3 regions of the Denitratisoma sp. agr-D3 genome follow, and region 3 is predicted to be linked to each of the others. Evidence: predicted binding sites of a transcription regulator. Region 3 holds the regulator's gene; each other region holds the start of a gene.

Region 1 (4,097 bases), 520 kb from region 3:
AGTGCAGGGCGATGGCGGGGAGGGAATAGCGTTGCAAGCTCATGGCGACTCCTGGCATGGACTGGACGGTCTGATAATTGACGATGACAGGACAGTGGTCGTCCACTGTCGCCGACAGGGCGGCTGCGGTGCTCAGCGGATGACAACGCCCCAGGGCGATTCGCCCACGGGGATGTCCTGTAGCCTGCTCTGGTTGTCGGTATCGATCACCGAAACCGAGTTGGAGCGACCATTGGCCACATATAGGCGCTTGCCATCGGGCGTCAGCGCCATGTTCCAGGGGCGCTTGCCCACCTCGATGGTGGCAACGACCTGATTGATGGCGGTGTCGATGACCATGATGGTGCCGTCGCGACCATTGGAAACGTAAACCCGCTGGCCGTCAGGGCGGACGGCGATACCGTTGGGATTCTGGCCGGCGCTGATCTCGGCCAGTACCTTGCGGCTGGCGGTGTCCACAACGTACACCTTGCCTGCCAATTCGCAAGCGATGTAAGCCCGCGGCAGGTTGGGCAGGAAGCCGATGCCCCGGGGGCGCTTGCCCACGGCGATCTGGTCCACCTGGCGCTTGGCGGTCCGGTCGATGACATCCACCTGGTCCGCCTCCTCGGCGCTGACGTAGATCCAGCGGCCATCGAGACTATAGACGGCGTGTTCGGGATTCTTCCCCTTGACCTTGATGTCGGCCTGTTTGCTCAGGCTGTCCGCATCCACCAGGGTGACGCTGTTGCTCTCCTCCACCGCCACGGCCAGTTGCTTGCCGTCCGGGGAAAGGTACACGCCTTCCGGCGATTCCCCCAGGGGCAATTGGGCGACGGTTTTGCCGCTCTTGCTGTCGATCTTGAGCAGGCTGTTGCTGGCAGCGTCGGTGATGTACACCCATTGGCCGTTCAAGCTGGCAGCGATGCCCCGGGGCCGCTTGCCGGCGGGCAGGGCGTCGAGCACCTGCTGGGTGGCCGTGTCCACCACGCTGATCGTGGCGGATTTTTCGTTGGGAACGTAGGCGAAGGGCGCTGCCTGCGCCGTTCCGATGACCAAACAGGGCAGGGCGAGGACGCAGAGCAGCGGTTTCATGTCAGTTTCCCGGGGTTTGCAGGGTGATGCCGTAGCGCTCGAAGATCTTCTTCACTTCGCCGTTTGTTTGCAGGGTAGCCATGGCCTTGGAGACGGCCTCGGCCAGGGCGGTGTTGTCCTGCTTCACTGCCATGCCCAGGGCCCAGTTGTCGATCTTGAGTTCGGGCATCTTGACGCCGTCGAGGGCGTAACGGGCAGCGCTCTTGATCCCGGCCAGGGCAGCTTCCAGTTCGCCTCGGGGGGCCATGACGGCAGCCACTTCACCACTTTCCATGCCTTTGACCGCCAAGGCGACGGACTTGTAGTGCACCACCTGTTCCCGCAGCCGGCCATTGAGGGAACCGAGCAGGAAGGCATCCGCCAGGGTGGCGGTTTCCACGCCCACCTTTTCCCGGGTGAAGACTTCCAGGGCCACGGCGGCGGAGCCAACCACCTTCTTAGGAATCCGCTGCGGATCGCGGGCCACGGCAATGGTTTCCACCATGTAGGGAGCGATGATGTTCACCTGTTCGTTGGCCTTGGCGAGATGCTCATCGAAAGGCACGTGCATCATCAGGTCACCGGGGCGGGCGCCCAGGTAGTGGCCCTTCCAGACCATGTTGCGCAGGTCGTCACCCATGTCCTCGTCGGCGTTGAACCAGGCCAGTTCGGCCCGCAGGCCCATCTGCTTGGCGATGGCCTGGGCCAGGTCCACGTCGATACCCTTGCCGTTGTTGGAGTAGGGCGGGTAGTTGTTGTAGAGGGCGATGCGCAGGGTGCCGGGCTGAGCGGTGAGTCCCTCGCCGCCGCCCTCGGCCCAGGCCAAAGGCAGCAGGGTGGTGGTCATCGCCAGGGCGGTGATCAGGTGCTTCGCCTTAGTCCACACGGACAGTCTCCAGCCAGGCGCGAATGGCCCACATGGCTTCCTGACTCAGCATGCCCTCAAAGGGGGGCATGTACACGCGACCATCCCGAGTGGAGCCGTGGCGAATGCGGTTGAGGAAGATTTCGTCGCCTTCGGTGCCTTCGGGCAGATAGCGCAGATCGGGAGCGATGCCGCCGGAAACGGCGCCGAGGCCGTGGCAGCGGGCGCAGTTCTGATTGAAGGCGGAAGAGCCGATACGGATGGCGACTTCATTTTTGCGGTAGGGGTTAGCCGCCTGCCATTCCGTGCCCACAGGTTTGAGCCCGGTCGTGTCCACCGCTTGCGGTGTGACGTCTCCGTGGGCCCAGACGCCACCGGCTAGGGATGCGAGAAATAATGCGGATAGCAAGCCGCGGCGGAAAGATAGCTGTGAAGTCACAATGAGTCCCCTCTTTTATTTATCAACGATGGTCATGCTGTTGCCACTGCAAGCACGTCAGTGCCAGGTGTGGATCCGTTCAGCAAGGGGTATGCCACGGTGTCGTCGCTGCCTTAATCCCTATTAATTTAGGAATAAATGAAACTGGCAAAGGTTTTGCTAAGTAGCCGATGCTCAATCGTTGCTGAAAATATGGACAGTTGTCCTGCAATGCAACAATTTTAGATATCAACAAAGTGTCGATGGATGCGGCAGAATAGCCGTCTGGCAGGAGGAGAAAATAATGATCAGAGGAAACGATGTGGCCATGAACGATTACGGCCAACAGATTCGCGAGATGCGCGACAGCTATTTCGGTCGAGGAGAAACCCCGGCTGACCTGGGAAACAGCGTCCTCCTCCGTTCCTGGGAGCGCTGCCGTCATCAGGGCCTGGAGCCCGCCGGCCCATCGGACTTGGCGCCCGCTTCGCCCAATGCCTTGGCCCTGGAGTTGGAAAGGAACCGGAACCTGCTGATCTATGCCCAGCCGGTCATGGAGCACCTGTACGACCAGATTCGTAATTCCGGCAACATGGTGGTGTTGTCCGATCGCAATGGCCTCTTGTTGCAGTGTCTGGGCGATGCGGGGTTTCTCGATCGCGCATGTCGCGTCTCCTTGCAACCCGGCGCCCATTGGTCGGAGTCCGTTCGTGGCACCAATGCAGTCGGCTCCGCGCTGGTGGAAGAGCAGCCGGTGGAAGTCATCGGCGGCGAGCACTATCTGGAGCGCAATGGTTTCCTGACCTGTAGCGCGGCACCGATGAAGGATTCCCAAGGTGCCCTGATGGGCGTGCTGGATATTTCCGGTGACGCCCGCAGCTATTCCCCCCATACCCGCGGGTTGGTGCACATGGCCGCGCAAATGGTGGAGAAGCGCCTGTTCGAGTCAGAGCAGGCCCGCAGCATATTGGTCTGTTTCCACCGTCGCGGCGAGTACGTGGGCAGCCTTGGCGAGGGACTGATGGCGGTATCCGCGGATGGCTGCATCCTGGCCATCAATCCCATCGGACTGAGTTTGCTGTCCTTGCGGCGCCATGAGGTGGTGGGCCGGGATTTCTCGCTGTTGTTTGAAACGCCCCTAGGTGGGCTCGTTGACGGCATTCGCCGTGATCCTCACGTACTCGCCACCATGACGAGCCGGAGCGGCCTGGGCTTTTTGGTGACTTTGCGCGGCAGCCTGCCGGTGTCCAGCAGCATGTCCCGCTTGGTCATCGATGCAGCGGAGCGTCGTCCTCAGCCCAAGGCCGTCACGGCGGCACCGGCGGCGAGTGTCACGCTGGAATCCCTGGCCACGGGCGACGCCGCGCTGCGTGCCGCGATCGACAAGGCGCGGCGGGTATTGGGGCGGGATATTCCCATCCTCGTCCAAGGGGAGTCTGGTGCGGGCAAGGAGGTATTTGCCAAGGCGGTGCACCATAGCGGTCCCCGCCGGGACGGTCCTTTCGTCGCGCTCAACTGCGCGGCGATTCCGGAAACCCTGATCGAATCCGAGCTTTTCGGCTACCTGGGCGGCGCTTTTACCGGGGCGCGCAAGGAAGGCGCCAGCGGCAAGATTCAGCAGGCCCATGGTGGGACCTTGTTCCTTGATGAGATCGGCGACATGCCCTTGCAGCTCCAGGCCCGCTTGCTGCGGGTCTTGCAGGAGCGTTGCGTGACGCCCCTGGGCGGCGCCAAGGCCATTCCGGTCGATATCTCCTTGGT
Region 2 (4,097 bases), on a different contig from region 3:
CGGCACTTGCCGCTCGGATGGCCCAGATAACCGCAGGGACAGGGATTCATGGCCGCCAGCAATTGGAAGCGGGCAGGGAAGTCGGCCCGCCGGGCCACCCGGGAGACACAGATGGTGCCGGTTTCCAGGGGCTCGCGCAGGGCTTCCAGCACCCGCCGGTCGAATTCGGGAAGTTCATCGAGAAACAACACGCCGCCGTGGGCCAGGGAAATTTCTCCGGGGCGGGGCACGCTGCCGCCACCCACGAGGGCAGCGGCGGATGCCGAGTGGTGAGGTGCCCGGAAAGGACGCTGCCCCCATTGCTCGGGACGGAAATGGCCGGCCAGGGAATGTACGGCGGCGCTGGCGAAGGCTTCGTCCCGGTCCATGGCCGGTAGCAAGCCGGGGAAGCGGCTGGCCAGCATGGATTTTCCGGTGCCCGGCGGGCCGCTCATGAGCAGGGAATGGCCGCCCGCCGCGGCGACTTCCAGCGCCCGCTTGGCCTGGGCCTGGCCTTTCACCTCGGCCAAGTCAGGGTAGCTGGGCGCGCTGGTCGGACCGGCAGCCGTGGCCGGGGCGATGGCGTCCTGGCCGGCCAGATGGGCGCAGGCCGCCAACAGGCTGCGGGCCGGATAAATCGGGGTTTCCTCGGCCAGGGCGGCCTCGCTGGCGCTGTCGGCCGCCAGCATCAGGCTGCGCCCTGTTTGCCGGGCGGCCAGGGCCATGGCCAGGGCGCCCCGAATGGCGCGCAACTCCCCACTCAGGGATAGTTCCCCGGCGAATTCGTAATCATCGATTTTGCCGGCAACGACTTGGCCGGAGGCGATCAGGATGCCCAGGGCGATGGCTAGGTCGAAGTGACCGGCCCCCTTGGGCAACTCCGCCGGGGCGAGATTGACGGTGATGCGCCGGGCGGGAAACTCAAACCGGCTGTTCTGGATGGCGGCCCGGACCCGGTCCCGGGCCTCGCGCACCTCGGCGTCGGGCAAGCCGACCAGGGTAAAACTGGGCAGGCCAGGGGCAAGATGGACCTCGACTGCCACTTCCAGCGCGTCCATGCCCGTCAGGGCCCGGCTGCGCAGGACGGCGAGGGACATGGCGCGAAAAGCGCGACGTGAAGGCTTAGCCGGGGTGGCCGGGAGTCAGCGTTTTTCCAGTTCGGCGACGCGGGCTTCCAGTTTGGCCAACTGTTCCCGGGTACGGGCCAGGACCTCCCGCTGTACGTCGAATTCTTCCCGGGTAACCAGATCAAGTCGACCGAACAAGCCCCCCAGGGCCGCCTTGAGGTTTTTTTCCACATCGGCCACGGGGCTGGCGGACAGCACCTGGTTCAAACGGGCGCTGGCTTCATCAAGAAACTTGCTTGCATTCATGGTCTTATCCTGGAAATGTCATATTTTTGAGTCTAGCATGCAGGGAATTGCTGCCAGGCTTCGTAGGGTGCGCACTCTATCGGTGCATTGTTTTTGACAATATTGTTGCTAATGGTGCGCTGCTTCACATTTTAATTCCATGTGAAATTGTAATCGCTTGTTTCTATTGTTTTTACCATTCTGGCACGGTACGTGCACCTAGTACGCCGTTGTTTTCTATATCTCAGGAGATGCAATCAATGAAAAAGACCATCCTTTCCGCTTCCGTAGCAGCGCTGCTGTCCGTTTCCGCTCTGAGCGCCGTCGCCGAAGAAGCTGCTTCCCCCTTGTCTTTCAACGTGGGCGTGGTTTCTGACTACCTGTTCCGTGGCATCAGCCAGACCCACGGCGACGCTGCCGTGTCCGGCGGTATCGACTACGCTTTTTCCAATGGTTTCTACATCGGCACTTGGGCGTCCACCATTTCCTGGGTGAAGGATGCCCTGGGCAAGGGTTCCACCGAAGTGGACTTCTACGGTGGTTACAAGGCTGCCATCAATGACGACTGGAGCTACGACGTTGGCGCCATCGCCTACACCTATCCCAACCATGGCAAGGCCACCACTGGCGGCCTGGGCAACCCCACGACAACAGAAGCCTACGCTGCCGTGACTTGGAAGTGGTTGACCGCCAAGTATTCCTACACCATGTCCGACAAGTTTGTGGGCTGGTACGGCGGCACTGGTCTGGACAAGGACACCCGTGGTTCCGACTACCTCGAACTGAATGCCAACTATGATTTGGGCGATGGTTGGACCCTGGTTGGTCACGTTGGTCACCAGAAGGTTGCTAACTCCGTGACGACCGCTTCCCTTAAGTCTGCTTCCTATAGCGACTGGAAGCTGGGCGTGACCAAGGATGTCGGCTTCGGTGTGGTCGGTCTGGCTTACTCCGCTACCGATGTTTCCGGTACTTGTAATTCTGCTGGTACTGGTACCAACCCCTATTGCTGGGGTACCAATGGTAATGGCGATAGAAATGCTATCCCCACTAGCGGCTTCAAGGATGTCGCCAAGGACAAGCTGGTTCTGTCCTTCACCAAGGCCTTCTAAGCATCACCGCGTCGTTTGACGCAGCCATTCCCACCGGCGGCCAGATCGGCGTCGGTGGGGATTGTCACCGCAAAATCAATAAACCCTCCCAAAGGACATAAATCATGAAACTGGTAACCGCCATCATCAAGCCGTTCAAGCTTGACGAGGTGCGCGAGGCTCTGGCCGCCGTTGGCGTGCAGGGCATCACCGTCACCGAGGTCAAGGGGTTCGGCCGGCAAAAGGGTCACACCGAGCTGTACCGGGGCGCCGAATATGTCGTCGACTTCCTGCCCAAGGTCAAAGTCGAAGCCGCCGTCCGCGACGACATCCTCGACCAGGTCATCGAAGCCATCGAAAAGTCCGCCAGCACCGGCAAGATCGGCGACGGCAAGATTTTTGTCTTCGATGTGGAGCAAGTGATCCGCATCCGCACCGGCGAAACCGGCGAAGAAGCGCTCTAAAGGGAACGACTCATGAAAAAGATTATTGCCTCCGTGCTGATGGCCTTGGCCGTCGGCTTCACCAGCGTCGCCTGGGCTGACGACAAGCCCGCCGATGCTGCTCCCGCAGCCACCGCCGCTGCTCCTGCCGCCGCTGCCGCTGCGGCCCCTGCTGCTCCCGCCGAAGCCGCTCCCGCTCCCGTGCCCAACAAGGGCGACAACACCTGGTTGTTGGTGTGTACCGCCCTGGTGATCATGATGAGCATCCCCGGCCTGGCCCTGTTCTACGGCGGCCTGGTGCGCAGCAAGAACATGCTCTCCGTGCTGCTCCAGGTATTCGTCGTGTTCGCCCTGATCAGCGTGCTGTGGGGTGTTTACGGCTATTCCCTGGCCTTCACCGAGGGCAACGCCTTCTTCGGCAGCCTCGACAAACTGTTCCTCAAGGGTGTGACGCCGGATAGCGTCGCGGGCACCTTCAGCAAGGGCGTCGTGGTGTCCGAACTGGCCTACATCCCCTTCCAGGGTGCCTTCGCTGCAATCACTGTGGCCCTGATCCTCGGCTCCTTCGCCGAGCGCATCAAGTTCTCCGCTGTGCTGCTGTTCTCCGTGCTGTGGTTCACCTTCTCCTACCTGCCCATCGCGCACATGGTCTGGTACTGGGCGGGTCCCGATGTCTACACCACCGCCGAGGCTGCTGACGCCGCCAACGCGACGGCCGGCTTCCTGTTCCAGAAGGGCGCGCTCGACTTCGCTGGTGGCACCGTGGTGCACATCAACGCCGCCGTGGCCGGTCTGGTCGGTGCCTTCCTGGTGGGCAAGCGCGTGGGCTTCGGCAAGGATTCCATGGCTCCCCACTCCCTGACCCTGACCATCGTCGGTGCCTCCCTGCTGTGGGTGGGCTGGTTCGGCTTCAACGCCGGTTCCGCCCTGGAAGCCAACGGTAGTGCTGCTCTGGCCTTCACCAACACCTGGCTGGCCACCGCCGCTGCCACGATGTCCTGGCTGATCGCCGAATGGCTGCTGAAGGGCAAGCCCTCCGGCCTGGGTGCCGCTTCCGGTGCTGTTGCCGGCCTGGTGGCCATCACCCCCGCTGCCGGCTTCGTCGGCATCGTCGGTGCCCTGGTGATCGGTCTGCTGGCTGGCATCGTCTGCCTGTGGGGCGTCAATGGTCTGAAGAAGCTGCTGGGCGCTGACGACTCCCTGGACGTGTTCGGCGTCCATGGCGTGGGCGG
Region 3 (4,097 bases):
CATCTTCATCAACCAGATCCGCATGAAGATCGGCGTCATGTTCGGCAACCCGGAAACCACCACCGGCGGCAACGCCCTCAAGTTCTACGCTTCCGTGCGCATGGACATCCGCCGCACCGGCGCCATCAAGAAGGGCGAGGAAGTGATCGGCAACGAAACCCGCGTCAAGGTGGTGAAGAACAAGGTGGCCCCTCCCTTCCGCGAAGCCCACTTCGACATCCTCTACGGCGAGGGCATCTCCCGCGAGGGCGAAGTGGTGGAACTGGGCGTGGAAAACAAGATCGTCGAGAAGTCCGGCGCCTGGTATTCCTACAACGGCGAGAAGATCGGCCAGGGCAAGGACAACGCCCGCGAATACCTGCGGGAACATCCCGAGATCGCCGTGGAAATCGAGAACAAGGTGCGCGCAGCACTGGGCGTCAATGCAATCCCCACCGCGAACAGCGAAGACTAAGGAACCCCTGAGCGTCGGCGAGCTGAAGGCCAAGGCCGTTCGGCTCCTGGCGCGCCGGGAACACAGCCGCGCCGAACTGCTGCGCAAGCTGTCCCCCCACGGCAACCCCGAGGACATTGAAACCGTGCTGGCCGATCTGCAACGCCACAACCTGCAATCCGACGCCCGCTTCGCCGAAAGCTACGTGCGTAGCCTGGGCGAGCGCTTCGGCGTCGCCAAGCTGCGCCACACCCTGCGCGGCAAGGGCATCGCCACCGAGGTGGTGGAGGCGGAACTGGGCAAGGCCGACCTGGCGGACGATAGCGAGCGGGCCCGGGCCGTGTGGGCCAAGAAATTCGCAGCGGCACCGACGGACGCCAAGGAATGGGCCCGCCAAGCCCGCTTCCTCCAGTCCCGGGGCTTTGCCACGGACGTCATCCGCCGCGTGTTGAAGGAACTGGACGCATGTTGAGCGACACCTCCACCCTGCCGCCGGTCCGGCTTTCCGCCAGCAACCTGCGCAAGAAATACAAGTCCCGCACCGTGGTCAAGGACGTGTCCTTCGACGTGGGCAGCGGCGAAGTGGTGGGCCTGCTGGGCCCCAACGGCGCCGGCAAGACCACCTGTTTCTACATGATCGTCGGCCTGGTTTCCGCCGACGGCGGCGAGATTGGCCTGGAAAGCCCGGGCGCCCGCGACCGGCTGACCCACATGCCGATCCACCGCCGCGCCCACCTGGGCCTGTCCTACCTGCCCCAGGAGAACTCGGTGTTCCGCCGCCTCACCGTGGCCGAGAACATCCGCGCCGTGCTCGAATTGCAAAATCTCACGCCCCAGCAGATCGAGGGCCACCTGGACGAACTGCTGCAAGAACTGCACATCTCCCACATCAAGGACAGTCCGGCCATCGCCCTTTCCGGTGGCGAACGGCGCCGGGTGGAAATCGCCCGGGCCCTGGCCACCAGTCCCCGCTTCATCCTGCTGGACGAACCCTTTGCCGGCGTTGACCCCATCGCCGTGCTGGATATTCAAAAGATCATCGGCTTCCTCAAGGCGCGCAACATCGGCGTGCTGATCACCGACCACAACGTGCGGGAAACCCTGGGCATCTGCGACCGCGCCACCATCATCAACGAGGGCGAGGTGCTGACTTCGGGCACGCCGGAGGAAATCATTCATAATGAAAACGTACGCCGTGTCTATCTCGGAGAAAATTTCCGCATGTAGGGCCCAGGGCCCGGCGGCAGCACAACGATGAAACAATCGCTTCAGCTCAGAGTTTCCCAACACCTGGCGCTCACGCCCCAGTTGCAGCAGTCCATCAAGCTGCTGCAACTATCCACCTTGGAGCTCAACCAGGAAATCGAGCAGTTCCTCCAGGACAATCCCCTGTTGGAACGGGATGAGCCCGCCAGCGACATGAGCAGCTACACCCCCGGTGGCGACGCCTTGCAAACCCCGCAAACCGTCACCACGCCGGCCGAGAGCGAAACCACCCCGGCCAGCGACAACAACGATGAACTGAGCTGGGGCAACGACTTCGGCACCCCGGGCAGCGGCAACAGCAACCGCGACCCCAACGACGACAACGACACCGATGCCGGTGAAATCCAGGCGGCCGCCACCAGCCTCGGCGACCACCTGCTGACCCAGCTGGCCATGACCCAACTGCCGCCCCGGGACCGCGCCCTGGTGGCCTTCCTGATCGAAGCCCTGGACGACGACGGCTACCTGGCCCAACCCTTGGAAGAGCTGGTGGACGTATTGCCGGAGGAACTGGGGGATGACCCGGAGGAGCTGCTGGAGGAACTCCAGATCGCCCTGCGTCACGTGCAGAATTTCGACCCCACCGGCGTCGGCGCCCGCAGCCCGCGCGAATGCCTGCTGCTGCAATTGGCCGTGATGCCCAAGACGCCGGTGCATGAACTGGCCACGGCCATCGTCGCCGGCCACCTGGAGCAACTGGCGGCCCGCGACTTCGCCCGCATCAAGAAGGCCCTGGGTTGCAACGACGACGCCCTGCGCGACGCCCAGAACATGATCAAGGGCCTCAACCCCCGTCCCGGCGCCCAGTACGCGGCCCTGGACACCCGCTACGTCACCCCCGACGTGATGGTGCGCAAATACCGGGGACGCTGGACCGCCAACCTGAACTCCGACGCCATGCCGCGCCTGCGCATCAACCGGCTCTACGCCGAGCTGCTGCGGCAGAACCGGGGCAGCGCCTCCTCCGGCCTGTCCGGCCAGTTGCAGGAAGCCAAGTGGCTGATCAAGAACGTGCAGCAACGCTTCGACACCATCCTCCGGGTCAGCCAGGCCATCGTGGACCGGCAGCGGGCCTTCTTCGACCACGGCGAGGTGGCGATGCGTCCCCTCACCCTGCGCGAGATCGCCGACACCCTGGGCCTGCACGAGTCCACCATCTCCCGGGTCACCACGCAAAAGTACCTTGCCAGCCCCCGGGGCGTGTACGAACTCAAATACTTTTTCGGCAGTCACGTGTCCACCGACACCGGCGGCGCCGCATCGAGCACCGCCATCCGCGCCCTGATCAAGCAGCTGGTCGGGGCCGAGGACGGGCAAAAACCCCTTTCCGATGCGCGAATTGCAGAAATCCTCGGTGAACAGGGTATCGTGGTGGCGCGGCGGACCGTCGCCAAGTACCGCGAGTCCTTGAACATACCGCCGGTCAACCTCAGAAAGACTATCTAAAGAGAGAAGGAGGCATCATGAATCTCAACATCACCGGTCATCATGTGGAAGTCACCCCCGCGATCCGTGAATACGTTAGCGGCAAAGTGGAAAAGGTCATCCGCCACTTCGACCACGTCACCAGCACCCACGTCATTCTCTCCGTGGACAAGACCAAGCAGAAGGCTGAAATCACCCTGCACGTGAAGGGCAAGGACATCCACGCCGACGCCGTGGGCGAGAACCTCTACGCCTCCATCGACGCGATGGTGGACAAGCTGGACCGGCAAGTGGTCAAGCACAAGGAAAAGGTCACCGACCACAACCACGACAAGCGCGCCACCGGCGCCGCCAATCCCGCCGAATAAGCCGGCCCTGCCCGGGAATGCCGAAGTCCCCCCGGATCGCCGGCATTCCCGATCCGTCCCGCCACGGCGGGGTTCTTCAGGGGTTGTCCATCCACCCATGAATCAGATCGCCAAAATCCTGCCCCTCGACAATGTCGTGGCGGACCTGGAAGCCAGCAGCAAAAAAAGGGCATTCGAACAGGCCGGCCTGCTGTTCGAGAACAACCACGGCATCGCCCGCGCCACGGTTTACGACGCCCTGTTCGACCGGGAAAAACTCGGCTCCACCGGCCTCGGCCAGGGCATCGCCATTCCCCACGGTCGCATCAAGGGCCTCAAGGAAGCCCGCGGCGCCTTCCTGCGCCTGGCGGCGCCGGTACCCTACGAGGCTCCCGACGGCCAGCCGGTGAACCTGATGTTCGTCCTCCTGGTACCCGAGGCGGCCACGGAAAAGCATTTGCAACTGCTGTCCGAACTGGCCCAGATGTTTTCCGACAAGGCCTTCCGCGAAGGCCTGCTCTCCGCCCCCGACAACGCGGCCCTGCACGGCCTGTTCCAGCAATGGCACGCAAGCTGACGGTCGCCGACCTCTACGCGGCCCAGGGCGAATTCCTCACCCTGAGCCA

The links. Region 3 encodes sigma-54, which starts transcription at its own class of promoters, with help from an activator protein. Its sites were predicted from a motif close to TGGCACNNTTCCTGCT; they were not measured.
Region 1: the regulator sigma-54 is predicted to act here: its motif matches at 2,439-2,454, upstream of pedF (cytochrome c-550 PedF).
Region 2: the regulator sigma-54 is predicted to act here: its motif matches at 1,534-1,549, upstream of ACYQ2U_RS05215 (TorF family putative porin).

The regions. Positions count from the first base shown of each region.
Region 1 is NZ_BAAGIA010000001.1:763,841-767,937, forward strand. It holds gene ACYQ2U_RS03635 (cytochrome b) at 1-43, opposite strand, end outside; gene ACYQ2U_RS03640 (beta-propeller fold lactonase family protein) at 133-1,074, opposite strand; gene ACYQ2U_RS03645 (substrate-binding periplasmic protein) at 1,076-1,939, opposite strand; gene pedF (cytochrome c-550 PedF) at 1,929-2,357, opposite strand; gene ACYQ2U_RS03655 (sigma-54-dependent Fis family transcriptional regulator) at 2,641-4,097, shown strand, end outside.
Region 2 is NZ_BAAGIA010000002.1:44,400-48,496, reverse strand. It holds gene ACYQ2U_RS05225 (YifB family Mg chelatase-like AAA ATPase) at 1-1,076, opposite strand, end outside; gene ACYQ2U_RS05220 (accessory factor UbiK family protein) at 1,122-1,352, opposite strand; gene ACYQ2U_RS05215 (TorF family putative porin) at 1,592-2,443, shown strand; gene glnK (P-II family nitrogen regulator) at 2,548-2,886, shown strand; gene amt (ammonium transporter) at 2,899-4,097, shown strand, end outside.
Region 3 is NZ_BAAGIA010000001.1:239,937-244,033, reverse strand. It holds gene recA (recombinase RecA) at 1-454, shown strand, start outside; gene recX (recombination regulator RecX) at 423-905, shown strand; gene lptB (LPS export ABC transporter ATP-binding protein) at 899-1,660, shown strand; gene ACYQ2U_RS01115 (RNA polymerase factor sigma-54) at 1,688-3,145, shown strand; gene hpf (ribosome hibernation-promoting factor, HPF/YfiA family) at 3,163-3,492, shown strand; gene ptsN (PTS IIA-like nitrogen regulatory protein PtsN) at 3,590-4,048, shown strand; gene hprK (HPr(Ser) kinase/phosphatase) at 4,033-4,097, shown strand, end outside.